DNA from 2 places in the Desulfovibrio diazotrophicus genome. Region 1 is predicted to be linked to the other one. Evidence: riboswitches for the same ligand, from Rfam matches in the RefSeq annotation. Region 1 holds a riboswitch; the other holds the start of a gene.
The links. Region 1 has a riboswitch for cobalamin ahead of J7I12_RS09075 (sirohydrochlorin cobaltochelatase). Riboswitches for the same ligand answer to the same signal wherever they lie in the genome.
Positions count from the first base shown of each region.

Region 2: it holds a riboswitch for cobalamin, as region 1 does, so the genes downstream of both, metE (5-methyltetrahydropteroyltriglutamate--homocysteine S-methyltransferase) here and J7I12_RS09075 (sirohydrochlorin cobaltochelatase) in region 1, are expected to answer to the same signal.

Region 1 is NZ_OX346397.1:2,098,798-2,106,402, forward strand. It holds gene fmt (methionyl-tRNA formyltransferase) at 1-491, shown strand, start outside; gene J7I12_RS09065 (DUF116 domain-containing protein) at 705-1,568, shown strand; gene J7I12_RS09070 (RsmB/NOP family class I SAM-dependent RNA methyltransferase) at 1,568-2,956, shown strand; gene J7I12_RS09075 (sirohydrochlorin cobaltochelatase) at 3,086-4,000, opposite strand; cobalamin riboswitch at 4,035-4,236, opposite strand; gene J7I12_RS09080 (30S ribosomal protein S1) at 4,525-6,240, shown strand; gene J7I12_RS09085 (helix-turn-helix domain-containing protein) at 6,402-6,968, shown strand; gene J7I12_RS09090 (AMP-binding protein) at 7,185-7,605, shown strand, end outside.
Region 2 is NZ_OX346397.1:1,332,498-1,340,102, forward strand. It holds gene J7I12_RS05745 (MBOAT family O-acyltransferase) at 1-989, shown strand, start outside; gene J7I12_RS05750 (hypothetical protein) at 1,002-2,231, shown strand; gene J7I12_RS05755 (tetratricopeptide repeat protein) at 2,241-3,686, shown strand; cobalamin riboswitch at 3,965-4,198, shown strand; gene metE (5-methyltetrahydropteroyltriglutamate--homocysteine S-methyltransferase) at 4,355-6,622, shown strand; gene J7I12_RS05765 (ABC transporter substrate-binding protein) at 7,332-7,605, shown strand, end outside.

The DNA.
Region 1 (7,605 bases):
ACACTGCAGGCAGCCTACACGACGCCTTGGCCCAACTGGGCGCAGACCTCCTGCCCCAGGTGCTGGACGCCCTGCTGGAAGGCCGCGCCACAGCGGAGGAACAGGATGCCGGCCGCGTCACCTACGCCGCCAAAATGGGCAAACAGGATTCCGTCATTACCTGGAACCGCCCGGCGGTGCAGGTGCACGCCCATATCCGCGGGGTCACGCCCTGGCCCGGCGCGCGCGTAGTCCTGCACTTCAGCGGTCAGGACAAAACTTTTCCCTGCACTCTGGCTCCGGGCAGGTTGGCCGAGCCCTGCCCCGGCGTCAGCCCCGGCACGCTCGACCATGCGGATGACACGCTGCGCGTGGCCTGCGCCGACCGTTGGTACGCCTTGGGCGCGCTGCGTCCCCAGGGCCGCAAGACCATGTCCGCCCGCGACTTTGTCAATGGCGCGTTGCGCGGCCTGCGGCCCGGACCCTGCGGCTTGGTGGAACAGGGGGAATAAAAAATCTGCCTCCGGCTGTGCCGGGAGGCGCGGCTCCGGCATTCCGCTTTCGGGCGCGTGGCGGCAATGTGGGGCATTTTTTCTTCTGTACAGGGTACGTCAGCGGATTTTTCTGGAAAGAGAAAATTTTTTGCGGGGTGGGGCGTAGGCGAGGTTCGCGTTTTTCCAGCGAGCGCTCCCGCAGCCTCTTTTTCCCGCGCTGGATGAGGGTCTATGGCGTTTCTGCGCAAGTCTCCGTATTCCTTGCCGCCGGCGCAGTACGGCGGCGCGCGCAAGCGGGTCTTCATCGGGCTCATGTTGGGTTCGTGTCTGTTGCTGTGCCTGGCGCTGGCAGTGTTTTTGATTTTGCCCTGGACGGGGTTTCTGGGGGTGCGGCACTGGCTGCCGGCAGTGAGCGTCAGCGTGGCGGCGGCGGCCATGCTGGCGGTTTTGGGGCTGTGCCTGAGCCTGGTTTTTCATATCTATACGGGGCGGCCTTTGCCGGGCGGCGGCGGCGTGCGGCACATGACGGTGCGGCTGTTTTTTCCGCTCATGGAGATGCTGGCCAAGCTGGTGGGTCTGGACCGGGCGGCGGTGCGGCGGTCGTTTGTCAAGGTCAACAACGAAATGGTGCTGGCGGCGCGCGAACCGGTGCGGCCGGAGCAACTGCTGGTGCTCTTGCCCCACTGTCTGCAGCGCAGCGCCTGCCCACACCGGTTGATGCACAATGCGGACCACTGCCGCCGCTGCGGGGCCTGCCCGGTAGGGGCGCTGCTGGACCTGCGCGACGCCTACGGGGTGCGGCTAGCCATTGCCACGGGCGGCACCATTGCCCGGCGCATCGTGGTCCAGGCCCGGCCGCGCTGCATTATTGCCGTGGCCTGCGAACGCGACCTGACCTCCGGCATTCAGGACAGTTACCCTGTCCCTGTGTTTGGCGTGCTTAACGAGCGGCCCCACGGCCCCTGCCTGGACACTTTGGCGCCGCTGGACGCCATTGAGGCCGCCATCAGGCTGTTTCTGGGGCTGGGCCCTGCGCCGGGCCGGATGGTTGCCGGGTCTGTGGCGGCGGCAGGCAGCGCGCCGGGGAGCAAATAATGGGTTTTCCAAAAGGGTTCGGCAAGTTGCGGGTTACGGCCCGCAATGCGGCTTTGCGGACTTTGCTGCTGACGGACGCGGGTATGCCCGTGCAGGCGGCCCTGGATATGGCCTTAGGTGCGGCCCCGCACGCCCCTGCGGGACAGGCTGGCAGTGCAGCCTTTGGCACGGCTTTGGCGGCGCGGGACCGGCATTTGTGCGCAGAACTGGCTTACGGCTGTCTGCGGGCGGAAATCCGCATTGATTATGTGCTGGGACGGGTATTGCCCAGGCCAGGAGGTCTGCCGCGCCCCTTGCGGCACATTTTGGCTTTGGGGGTCTATGGACTGCTGCTGCAGGACAGAACGCCCCCCCACGCCGTGCTGCACGAGGCCGTGGAACAGGCGCGGACCCTGTACGGACCACGGCTGGCCGGTCTGACCAACGCCGCGTTGCGTTCCGTGCAGCGCTTGGGAGAAGCCCCGCGCCATGAGGATTTTTACCGTCAGGGGGCGGCGGACCCGCTGGGCGCGCTGGCCCTGTTCTGCGCGGCTCCGGACTGGCTGGCCCGGCTCTGGGCGCGGGCCTATGGCGAAGCGGACGCGGCCCTGTTGTTGCGGCGTTCCTGCGGCCGCCCCTGGAGTGGACTGCGGGTCAATGCCCGCCGCCCTGAAGGCGCCGCCTTGCTGACGGCCTTGCGCGCCCTGCCCGGCGCGGCGGCCGTGGGCGATTGGGGCGTGGCCTTGGGGCCGGGGGAGCTGCCGGAAAGCGTGATGGATCGGCCGTTAGCCCACTGGCAGGCCCAGGGGGCGCTTTCGTTTCAGTCCGCAGGGTCGCAGCGCGTCCTTGCGGCCTTGGACCTGTACGCGCTGGAGGGCCCGGTGTGGGACATGTGCGCGGGCTACGGCGGCAAAACTGCGGCTTTGCTGGAGCGCGGCGTGGCCGTGGGCCTTTGTACGGACAGCAGCTTCGGGCGACTGCGGGCCCTGCCGGGGCACTGCGCTCGTCTGGGTCTGCACCTGCCGTCCGTGTGCCTGCCGCCCGTGTGCCTAGCGGACGCCGCGCGTCCGCCCCTGGCCCGCTGGCCCGGCTCTGTGCTGCTGGACGCGCCCTGTTCCGGCCTGGGCGTGCTGGCCCGTCGGCCGGACATCCGGCGTCGGGGGCCGGAGCGCCTGGCGGCGCTGACCGCCCTGCAAGGCCGGTTACTGGAGCGGGCAGCTGCCTTGCTGGAGCCTGGCCGCTGCCTGGCCTACATCACCTGCACCCTCAACCCCGACGAAAACGAGGGGGTCGTGGCAGGCCTGTTGCGGCAACATCCCGACCTGCGCCTGGAACAGCGCTGGCAGACCCCTCACGACCATCCTTGGCTGGAAGGCATGTTTGGCGCGCTGCTGCGGCGGCGGGCATAGGGCGAATACTTTGCGGGGGAGGGGACTTTTTTACTAAAAAGCGTCCCCTCCCCCGCACGTTCTTCCTCGCAAAAACTTTCCCCTGCCGCAAGGCGGGGGAAAGTTTTTGCAGGGTGCAGAAAGGATTTGTTACTGCTTTCTGGGTTCCTTGGTCAGGTCGTCGGAGGCGCTTTTGGCGTGCTGCACCAGCAGGGCGCGGGCGCCGGGCACCTGGCCCAGACCCTTAAGGTTGGCGGTCACCTTGAAGCCCGCGGCCTTGAGCTGAGAGGCCCAGGAATCGGCTTCGTCTCCGGCCAGGTCGTTGCGGGCATGGTCGCCGGCCACCAGCATGAGCGGCGCGATGACCACAGACTTGACCTTGGCGGCCTTAAGTTCTTTGAGCAGGTCGTCGAAGCTGCGTTCGCCTTCTACTGTGGCCATGAAAACATGTTTGTCCTGGTTGTGGAACAGGGCGCGCACGCCTTCAAAGGTCAGGCCGGCGCGGCCGTGTTCCTGGCCGTGCCCCATGAGGACAAGGGCGGCGTTTTTGCCGCGCAGGGCCTTGGTGTCCTCAAGAATGGCGGAGGCCAAGGCCTGGGCGTCGGCTTCAGATTCAAGCATGGGGCGGCCCAGATAGACGGCCTCAAAACGGCCGGGATTTTTTTGCAGGTCAATGAGCACGGCGCGTTCCAGAGCGGAAAATTCTTCGCCGGCCATGACGTGCAGGGACTGCACGCGCACTACTTTTACGCCGTCTTTGGCGAGTTTGGCGAGGCCGTCGCTGATGCCGCCCACAGGGCGGCCCTGAGCGGCGATTTTTTTGCGGATGATCTGCGAGGTATAGGCCCAGACCACAGGCTGGCCGGGGAAGGCCTGTTTAAACTCCTGGTCCACGGCCTGCATGGCGGGCAGGGCTTCGGGCACGCTGGTGCCGAAGGCCACCAGCAGAACGCCCTGCTGGGGCGCGTCGGCGGCGTGGGGCGCGGCGGGCGCGGCCAGGGCCGCAAGGAGCAGGAGCAGAAGCAGGAACAGACGGGAGCCCGCAAAGGGCGAAAAACGCGGCATGGCAACCTCCTCAATGGCGCGTTGACAGGTTGAAAAAGGGCATAAACGCCCAGCGGGTATTCGGACTTGAGGGGTTGGCCTCGGCTTCGCCTTCACCGCTTGCGCGACTGGCTGTCGCGCGCCTGCCGGGCTGCCCGACGGACGCGAAGAAGCCTTGTACCCTCTTACCGCAGCGCGACTGTTTCCGATTTGCACGGAATTCCCCGCAGCGCAAAACAGACCGTCTTTGCCGAAACATTTCAGCAAGGACGGCGCAATGCCGGGGCGCATGGCGCCGCATAAACGCGCCCGCGCCCGCCTGACGGACGGCCGCGGGCGGCAGCCTTCCGGGCACTACAGGCGTGACTGTTCTTACCGCAGAGGATACCAGGCCGGGGCAAAAGTCAAGGCCGGCGGCCTGCGCTGGAGCCGTTTTTTTGGCTTCCTGTGCCCATTTGCGCGGATTTTCCCTTGTTCTTTTGGTAAAATCCTGCTACTAAGTCAACCTCCCTGGTTGGGGGAAATCATGTTTGGAGGCTGGACATATGGCAGGTTTGGAAACCGGGCACGACAGCGAAATCAATTTCGAAAGCGCCCTTGAAAACTATCTCAATCCCGATTTTGGCGACCTTGAGGAAGGCTCCATCACCAAGGGCGAGATTGTCCGCGTGGACGACGACACGGTGCTGGTGGACGTGAACTTCAAGTCCGAGGGGCAGATCCCCGCGGCAGAGTTCCGCGATCCCGCCGGCAACATGACCGTCAAGGTGGGCGACAAGGTGGACGTCTATGTGGTTCGCAAGAACGAAAACGACGGCACCATCACCCTTTCCTTTGAGAAGGCCAAGCGCATGCAGGTCTTTGACCAGCTCGAGGCCGTACAGGAGACCAACAAGGTCATCAAAGGCCACATTGTGCGCCGCATCAAGGGCGGCTACACGGTGGATATCGGCGGGGTGGAGGCGTTTTTGCCCGGTTCGCATGTGGACCTGCGCCCGGTGCCCGATATGGACGCCCTGGTCAACCAGGAGTTCGAGTTCCGCGTGCTCAAGATCAACCGTCGCCGCAGCAACGTCATTGTTTCGCGGCGCGTGCTGCTTGAGGAAGAGCGCGACTCCAAGCGGCAGGAGCTGCTGCGCACCCTGGCCGAAGGCCAGATTGTGCAGGGCAAGGCTAAAAACATCACCGAATATGGCGTGTTTGTGGACCTGGGCGGTCTGGACGGCCTGCTGCACATCACGGACATGAGCTGGAAGCGCATCCGCCATCCCAAGGAAATGATCACCATCGGTCAGGATCTGACCCTCAAGGTGCTTTCCTTTGACCGTGAAACCAACAAAGTTTCTCTGGGCCTCAAACAGCTGGTGCCCGATCCGTGGCAGGACATCTCCGCCCGCTTCCCCGAAGGGGCCAAATGCACCGGCAAGGTCACCAATCTGGTGGACTACGGCGCTTTTGTGGAACTGGAGCCCGGCGTGGAAGGCCTGGTGCACATCTCTGAAATGTCCTGGACGCGCAAGCTGCGTCATCCTTCCCAGATGGTCCACACCGGCGACGAGGTGGACGTGGTCATTCTGGGCGTGGACGGCGACAAAAAACGCATCAGCCTCGGCATGAAGCAGGTGCGGCCCAACCCCTGGGAACTGGTGGCCGAAAAGTACCCCGAAGGCACCATCCTTGAGGGCGTCATCAAGAACATTACCGAATTCGGCATGTTCATCGGCATTGAGGACGGCATCGACGGCCTCATCCACGTTTCCGACATTTCCTGGACCAAAAAGGTGCGCCACCCCAACGAGCTGTACAAGGTGGGCGACACCGTGCAGGCCAAGGTGCTGACCGTGGATCAGGAAAACGAAAAGTTCACCCTGGGCGTCAAGCAGCTGGTGGACGACCCCTGGGGCCATGTGCCCAACACCTACCCTGTGGGCTGCACGGTCAAGGGCATTGTGACCAACATCACCGACTTCGGCCTGTTTGTGGAGGTTGAAGAAGGCATTGAAGGCTTGGTGCACGTTTCCGAGCTTTCCAGCAAAAAAGTCAAGTCGCCTGCTGAAATGTACAAGGAAGGCCAGGAAATTCAGGCCAAGGTCATCCATGTGAGCGCCGAAGAGCGCCGCCTGGGGCTTTCCATTAAGCAGATCAAGGACGAGGACGACCGCCGCAAGCCCAAGGAATTCCATTCCGGACCGCAGGAAGCGGGCCAGAGCCTGGGCGATCTGCTCAAGCAGAAGTTTGAAGAAAGCGAAAACAACAGCTAGACCGCAGCGGCGCGCCACCGGCGTGCCACCGGTGCAGAACATATCCAAGAGGCGCGCCACCGGCGCGCCTCTTGGCATACCCCCCCTTTCTTCATCTTTTTTCCCGCCCCGCGCGCCCCGCGCGCCCGTCGCAACTACAGCCAACGCCGCAGGAGGTCTGCATGTCCCCCCACACCATCGGTTCCCGCATCAGGGTTTTTCGTGAAGAGCGCGAGATGGACCTGCCCACCCTGGCCCAGCATACGGGCTTGGCCGAAGCGTATCTGGAAAAGCTGGAAAACAATGCCATCTACCCTTGTATCGGCCCCCTGCAAAAGGTGGCTCGTGCTCTGGGCGTGCGGCTGGGCACCTTTTTGGACGACCAGTTCAGCCGCGACCCCATTGTGAGCAGCATCCAGAATGAAGGCGAGGCCGATGAGGCCCTGCATACCGGACGCATTCCCCGGCCCAGTTATGTCTATCACGCCTTGGGCAAGGGCAAGAACGACCGTAATATGGAGCCCTTCCACATCCGTATTTTTCCGGACGGCGGTGAGCGCAAGACGACCTCGCACGAAGGCGAGGAATTTATTCTGGTGCTCAAGGGTCAGCTTCTGGTGGTGTACGGACGCGAAGCCCATATGCTCAAGCCCGGCGAAACCATCTACTACAATTCCATTGTGCCCCACTATGTGGGCGCGGCCGGCGACGAGCCAGTGGAGATTCTGGCCGTCACCTACAATCCCTAGAGCATTTAACACTTGAAATGCTCGCTTGCGACAGGCAAGAGCCTGCCTTCTCGCATTTCGTGGCAAGGATTTTCAAGAAAATTCTTGCAGAGCAGTTAGCTCATTTCATTCGCTAACTGCTCTAGACAACGCCATTCCGGGGCCTTTGCCCCGCGCAACGGCAGCGGCGTAAACTCGATTTACTGATCCCCCATAAGGATGCCTCAGGAGGAAAGCATGGACGAAAAAGTGCGTGAGCGCCAGGCGCAGTTTGAGCTGCGCGAGTGGACCCTGGGGCAGATTCTGGACCACACGGTGGCGCGGTATCCGGACAATGAGGCCGTTGTCTATGCGGACCGCAGCTACCGCCAGACCTGGCGTGAATTCGGGGAAATGGTGGACCGTTTTGCCAAGGGGCTCATGGCCCTGGGCGTGGAAAAGGGCGAAAAGGTGGCGGTGTGGGCCACCAATGTGCCCTACTGGGTGGCCCTGCAGTTTGCCACAGCCAAGATCGGGGCTGTGCTCATTACAGTGAACACCAACTACCGCGAGCACGAGCTGCGCTATCTGCTTACCCAGTCCGAATGCGAGAACGTCTTTCTTATTGATAGCCTGCGCGACCACGACTATCTGGAAACCTTCTACCGCATTGCCCCGG
Region 2 (7,605 bases), 770 kb from region 1:
ACGCTCTGCACGGCTCTACGGCCGAAGGTCTGGCCAGGGGCTTCAGCCTGTTCACCCTGGGGCTGGTCAAAAAAGCGCTCTTGGCCGACACCCTGGCCCTCTGGGCCGACGCCGTGTTCAACGCGGCGGAAAAGGGCTTTCCCTTAAGCGGGGCCGAAGCCTGGCTGGGCTCGCTCTGCTATACCTTTCAGCTCTATTTCGACTTTTCCGGCTATACGGATATGGCCCTGGGTCTGGGCCTTATGCTGGGCCTGCGCCTGCCGGAAAACTTCGACTCCCCCTACAAATCCACGGGCATCGTGGACTTCTGGCGGCGCTGGCACATTACGCTGGGCGCATGGCTGCGCGATTTTCTCTACATTCCCCTGGGCGGCAACCGCCACGGCAAACTCAAGCAGTACCGCAACCTCTTCCTGACCATGCTTATCGGCGGGGCCTGGCACGGAGCGGGCTGGACCTTCATTATCTGGGGCGCGCTGCACGGGGCCATGCTGAGCGTCAACCATTTCTTCCGCGCACGCATTAAAGGACGGCCCCTGGAACGGATCATGGCCTCGCCGCCCCTGCGGGTCTGCTGCATTGCAGTGACCTTTTTCTGCCTCAATTTCTGCTGGGTGATTTTCCGCGCCGTAAGCCTGGAAGGGGCCGGGCGCGTTTACACGGCCATGTTCCGTGGCCCCTTTACCCGCGCCGCCGCCGGGCTGGATCCAGACCTGACGGGGCTCACGGGGCTGGCGGCCGTGACGGCGCGCTGGCTGCCCAACAATTACTTTCAGGGCTGGCTGCCCCTGGTCATGCTGCTGCTCTGTTTTGTGCTGGTCTGGGCCTTTCCCAACAGCGGCGAGATGCTTCACGGCCGCCGCGACGGCTCCTTGCCCCGTCCAGCCTGGCGGCCTTCTGCCGGCTGGGCCGCAGGGTTGGCCGTGCTGGCTTTTGCCGCGCTTATTCTGGTTTCGCGCAAGGCCACCTTTCTCTACTTCCAATTCTAGGGGCGCCGCACCATGAGATTGCTTACCGAGGCCGCCTTTCTCAAACGTTTTTTTGCCCTGTTGCTGGGTCTGGTGCTGGCCGCCTGCCTGCTGGTCGTGCCCTACACCTGTTGGTGGCTGCACAGCAGCGGCGACCTGGCCGTGGAACGCGCTGTAAAAAATCAGGCCGCCGGGCGTTTTGCCCTGTTCGGTTCGGGCGTTTCCCAGGACTTTGTGGACTACAAACTCCAGCTCTATGCCGCCGTCAAGCCGCAGGTGGTGGCCCTGGGCTCCTCGCGGGTCATGCAGTTCCGGGGGGCCTATTTCCGCCGCCCCTTCCTCAATGTGGGCGGCACGGCGGGCAATTTGCCCGTGCTCCGCTCCACGCTGGACGCCATGCTGCGCCTGCACCGGCCCGAAGCCGTCATTCTGGGCCTGGATTTCTGGTGGTTCATGCCCCGGTGGAATCCCGACCCTTTTAAGGAAGAGCCCCCCACCAGCGGTTCCTATGGCTACAATCTGGACAGTCTCAAAAAGCCCTGGACCTGGCTTCTGGAAGGCAAAATCTCCTGGCGCGACCTGCTGGGCCCCGTGCTGCCGCGCTCCCTGGGCGGCTTCCGTGATGACCGCTACGGCATCATGGCCCAGCAGACCGACGATGGCTTCGGCTCTGACGGCTCCTGGTACTACACGGGCGAAATCACCGGGCAGAAACGCCCCTTTGACTACCGTTTTGAAGACACGCTCAAGCAGGTGCGCTACGGCATCAAGGCCTTTGCGCCTTCGCCGCCCCTCAAGGACAGCCGCGATGTGGGCGGCATCAGCACGGCCCATCTGGACGCCTTTGCCGAAATCTACTGCCGGCTCAAAGCCCGCGGCATCGCCACCTACGTCTTCATCGCGCCCCTCTCGATAACGGCTCTGGACGCCCTGCGCGCCCGCGAGGAGGATTACCCCCACCTTTTCCGCCTGCGCGACGCCCTGCTGGCCCGCGGCATCGAAGTCATGGACTTTACAGACCCGCGCACCTTTGCCGCCACGGACTGCGAATTTGTGGACGGCTTCCACGGCGGCGAGGTGGTCTACGCCCGCATTCTGCGGGATATGGCCGATCGCTGGTCCAGCCTGCTGGCCTATGTGGATATGGACAAGATCAACGCCGTCATCCGCGACTGGCGCGGCCATGCTCTGGTGCCGGACCCTCGCCTTACGGACCGGCCCGAGGTGGACTTTATGCGTTCTGACTGCCCCAAACGGCGCTAGAGACACGCCATGCGGTTGCTCCATCACGCTACGAAGGACCACCTGCCGGTTACGGCTCTGGTCTTGACCGTTGCCCTGACCGCCGCCCTGGTCATGACCCCGCACGCCGCTCCGGCGCTGACCGCGCCCGCTGTCGCCCAGCCCACACTGGCCTCCCCGGCCGTGCCCGCGCCCCGCGCGCCCGCAACCGCCGCCCCTGGCGCTCCCGCCACGCCGCAAAGGGCAAACGTCGCCACGCCCACGGCTCCCGACGCGCCCGGTCAGACAGCCCCGGCCGCCGTATCCGGCCCCACTGCGCCCCGCGCCGTGGCCCTGCAAACCCCGACCCAGCCCACAAGACCCAAGGGCACCAAAAAGCGCTCCCAGGGACGAAAGCAGAACAAAGCCGCCGCTGCCGCCGCGGGCACAGCGGGAGCCGTGGGCGCGGGCGCTCAGGTCAAAGAACCCAAAGAGGCCCCCGCCACCCCAGCCCAAAAGGCCGTACAGGCCTATGCCGAAGGCGACTACGCCACGGCCCGCCGCATCTGGGAAAATCTGGCCGCCGCCGGCGACGGTCTGGCCATGAACAATCTTGGCGTCCTCTACGATCAGGGACAGGGAGTGGAACCGGATACAGGCCGCGCCCTGCACTGGTTTGCGCAGTCCGCCAAAACCGGCGATCCCGCAGGCATGAGCAACTACGGTCGCGTGCTGGAACAGGGGCGGGGCATTCCCGCCAATCCCGAAGAAGCCGCCCGCTGGTTTGACCTGGCCGCCCGCAAGGGCCAGCCCGTGGCCCAGTACAATCTGGGCATGCTTTACGAACTGGGACGCGGCGTGCCCAAAGACCTCAAGGCTGCCGCAGCCTGGTACAGCCGGGCGGCGGCCCAGCAGCAGACCGAGGCCCTTTCCCGACTCGGTCAGTTCTATCGCGCGGGGCTGGGGGTGCCCCAAAACCGTATGCGGGCCACCCTCCTGCTCTACGCCGCAGCCATGCAGGGCGAGGCCGGGGCCGTGCGCGCCCTGGAGGAAATGGCCGCTGAAGAGCCTGCGCGCCCGGCCGCCGTACTTTTTGGCCTGCGCCTGGACGCCACAGACCGCCCGACCGTACGCGACGCCCTGCGCCGCGCGGGCGCAACACCCAAACGCGAAGACGACGCCCATATCTGCGATATCTACGCCGCCGAACGGGTGGCCCCCGGCGCGTCGCAGCTGGCCGTATGCTATGGCCCCGGCGACCCGGCCCCCCTGGGTTTTCTGGAGCTGGACTACCTGGCCCCCAACAAAAAAACCGCCAGACAGATTGTCAGCATGGTCAGCCAACGCATGGGACAGCCCTCGGCCAGCGAAGGGGAGGACGCCCAGCTCTGGAACCTGGGCACGGTGGTGGTGGCCACCCGCTACGAACCCGCCCGCCGGCTCATGAGCCTCATGTACATGGTGCCCAAAGTCTACCACCTGACCCGGCAGGACTGACGCCTTTGCCAGAGTCGGACTCGCCCCACGAGGGCCAACCGGCAGCGCCCACGCGCAGCCCCTGCCAAAACCCCGCCCGATTCTGCGACCCCAGCTAGAGCATTTAACACTTGAAATGCTCGCTTACGGCAGGCAAAAGCCAGCCTTCTCGCATTTCGTGGCAAGGATTTTCAAGAAAATCCTTGCAGAGCAGTTAGCTCATTTCATTCGCTAACTGCTCTCGCCGCCCCGGACAAACGCTGCGCCGGGGCAGATCACGCTTGACAACAGCGCGCCAAAACTATATCAATTTATCCGGATATTGTGATAAGAAACGGAAAACGGTGCAAATCCGTTGCGGGCGCGCCACTGTAACCGGCACACCCCGCGCCGCGCCACTGCTGCCTGCCGGCGGGAAGGAGCGACGCTTCCGCGCACGCGGCGCCCTCGGCGTCACCCGCGCGGAATGCGCACGGCCAAATGCCGTGCGCCGGGGCCGGAAGCCAGGAGACGCCTTGTCACATGGCCGCCTGGGCTTGTCGCGCCCCGGCGGCGCGGCAGCACTGTCTCGCGTACAGGCACGAGCCCCCGCCCGCGAAAAGGGTTTTTCGCGGGTCTGCGTGACGTGGACTGCCTTTCACCGCCGCGTGGGCCGCACGGCCCCCGCCGCAAGTCTGAAAGGATCTTCCATGCGAACCCACATCCTCGGTTTTCCCTCCATCGGCAAAGCGCGTGAACTCAAACGCGCCCTGGAATCCTTCTGGCAAGGCCAGTCGGACGCCGCAGCCCTTGACGCCGTACGTCGCGACCTGGAAGCCCGCCATTGGGGCATCCAGCAGGCCGCCGGGCTGGATATGGTAGTCTGCGGCGATTTTTCGTTCTATGACCGCATGCTGGACACGACCCTCATGCTCGGCGCCCTGCCCGCCCGCTTTGCGCCCTGCGCGGAGGACGCGCCCTTGGACCGCTACTTCGCCCTGGCGCGCGGCCACGCGGGACGCAACCTTCCGGCTCTGGAAATGACCAAGTGGTTTGACACCAACTACCACTACCTGACCCCGGAACTGGAAGCTGATACCCCCTGGACGCCGGGCGCGCACCCCGTGCTGGAATCCGTGCGCCGGGCCCGCGCGCTGGGTTTCACGCCCAAGGCGGCCCTTATCGGCCCCTTTACCTGGCTGGCTTTGGGCAAGGCACGGCAGGGCACGGACCCCTGGGCCCTGCTGGAACGCATTTTGCCCGTCTATGCGGCGCTGCTGCGGCAACTGGCCCCGCTCTGCCCCTTGATCCAGGTGGAGGAACCCGTGCTCTGCACGGAACTTCTGCCCGCACGCGCCGCCGATCTTTTCAAGAACGCCTACGCCGCACTCAACACCGCCGCGCCGGACAAAATCCTGCTGACCACCTACTTCGGCCCCCTGACCCGCCACCTGCCCCTGGCCCTGGGCAGCGGCTGCGCCGCCCTGCACCTGGACCTGACGCGCGGCCCCGGCCAGCTGGAACCCGTGCTGGCCGGCCTGCCCGAAAACATGACCCTCTCCCTAGGCCTGGTGGACGGCCGCAACATCTGGAAGACCGATTACGCCCGCGCCGCCGCCCCGCTGGAACGGGTCGCAAGCGCCTTGGGACCGGAGCGCGTGCTGCTGGGCTCCTCCTGCTCACTGCTGCACTGCCCCGTGGACGCCACGGACGAAATGGCTCTGCCCCCGCAGGTGCGCGACCGGCTGGCCTTTGCTGTGCAGAAGTGCACGGAACTTTCTGAGCTTAAAGCCGTGGCCGTGGGCCGGGGCGCAGATCTGCTGGCGGCCAACGCCGCCGTGCTGCGGCAATGGCGGGCACATCCCGAAGCCGTATTGCCCGCCGTGCGGGAACGGGCCGCCGCCGTGACTCCGGACATGCTGCGCCGGGCCGCGCCCGCACCGGAACGCCGCGCGGCGCAGGCGGCCTGGCTCAGGCTGCCCCTTCTGCCCACCACCACCATCGGATCCTTTCCGCAGACTGCCGCTATCCGCCAGACGCGCCGGGCCTGGAAACGGGGAGAAATAAACCCAGAGGCTTACGAGGCCGCCATCCGCGCCGAAATCGCCCACTGCATCCGCAAACAGGAAGAACTGGGCCTGGACGTACTGGTGCACGGCGAGGCGGAACGCAACGACATGGTGGAATACTTCGGCCAACAGTTAGGGGGCTTCTGCTTTACCCAGAACGGCTGGGTGCAGAGCTACGGCAGCCGCTGCGTTAAACCGCCGGTTATCTACGGCGACATCTACCGCAAGGCTCCCATGACTGTGAGCTGGTCCACCTACGCCCAGTCCCTGACCAGCAAGCCCATGAAGGGCATGCTCACCGGCCCCGTGACCATTCTGTGCTGGAGTTTTGTGCGCGACGACCTGCCCCGTGACCAGGTCTGCCGCCAGATAGCCCTGGCCCTGCGCGACGAGGTGGCCGACCTGGAGGCGGCGGGCATCCGAATCATCCAGATCGACGAGGCCGCCTTGCGGGAAGGCATGCCCGGCAACAGCGCCGACGCCGCAGTCTACCTGCAATGGGCCGTGGACGCCTTTCTGCTGGCTTCGTGCGGCGCGGCCCCGGCCACCCAGATCCACAGTCACATGTGCTACAGCGAGTTCAACGCCATTTTGCCGGCCATTGCCCGCATGGATGCGGACGTCATCAGCATCGAATCCAGCCGCAGCGGCATGGAACTGCTGGACGCCTTTGCCCGCTACGACTACAGAAACCAAGTGGGCCCTGGCGTGTACGACATCCACAGCCCGCGCGTGCCGGACACGGAAGAAATAGCTGGTCTGCTGCGTCTTGCCCTGCGCCACATCCCCAAAGAGCGGCTCTGGGTCAATCCGGATTGCGGGCTCAAGACCCGCCGCTGGGAAGAAGCCTGGCCCGCCCTGCAGCACATGGTGGCCGCCGCGCGGCAAGTGCGGGCGGAACTGGGTTGAAGCCCCGCGGGCTCAGAAAAGCTACCGTTCCGTAAAGAATTATATCTTCTATACTATGTTGATATAAATCAATAAAATAACAAAGCAGCCCTTTCCCGGCCGTACAGCTCTGTTAAAATCGACATTTATGTCGTTTGTTTCAGACAAGCGTGCCGAAGAACACCACGTCCCGCCCCATGCCGTCCTACCCGGCCTGTGGCGGGACGTCTTTTTTACGCTTCTTCCCTCTACAGATACGCCACAAGCGTTGCTGTGGGGCAGGTCCAAATTTTTTTGCCGCCTCCCCAGTCGGAAGCCGGATTTTTTCCGAACAGCCGCCAGGTGCGCTCTGCGCAGCCCTTCCCCGGCACGCAGGCCCAAACCGCCACGCCGGCGGCCCCAAGGGGCCTGCATCCTCTCCGCCCAAGCCTTTCAGGGCTGCGCTGTACGTAGAAAAAAACCCGAAACGCATCCAGTTCCTCCCCAGAAAAATTGACTTGCATTGCGCTTTATGACAAAAGAAAAGGACACTTGTTTCTGGCATATTTCCAACTTTTCGGTAGACTTTCTTGAGGCGAAGTTACCAAAATGTGTTTTTTGGCAAGGGCTGGCAGACAATTTCTTTAATTTTTTTCCGTAGTTATTAGTTCGGAATACTTTTTGCTGTAGGCTGTCTTGTGGTAGGGAATACTGTTTATACCGTGTCCGTCAAAACAATCGGGAGGCCTTCATGAAGTTGTTGCAAGTTGCCACTGCCTGCGCCCTGTCCCTGTTTGTGGGGCATGCGGCCATTGCCGCAGAAGCGCCCATCAAAATCGGTTTCCCCATCCCCCTCACGGGTGAAATCCCCAAGGTGGGCGAGGGCTCCAAGTACGCCGCCGAAATGCTGAAGGAAGAAATCAACGCCAAAGGCGGCCTGCAGGTGGGCGACAAGAAGTACCCCCTGGATTTCATTTACGAAGACAATGAATCCAAACCCGAATCAGCCGTCAACGTCACCCTTA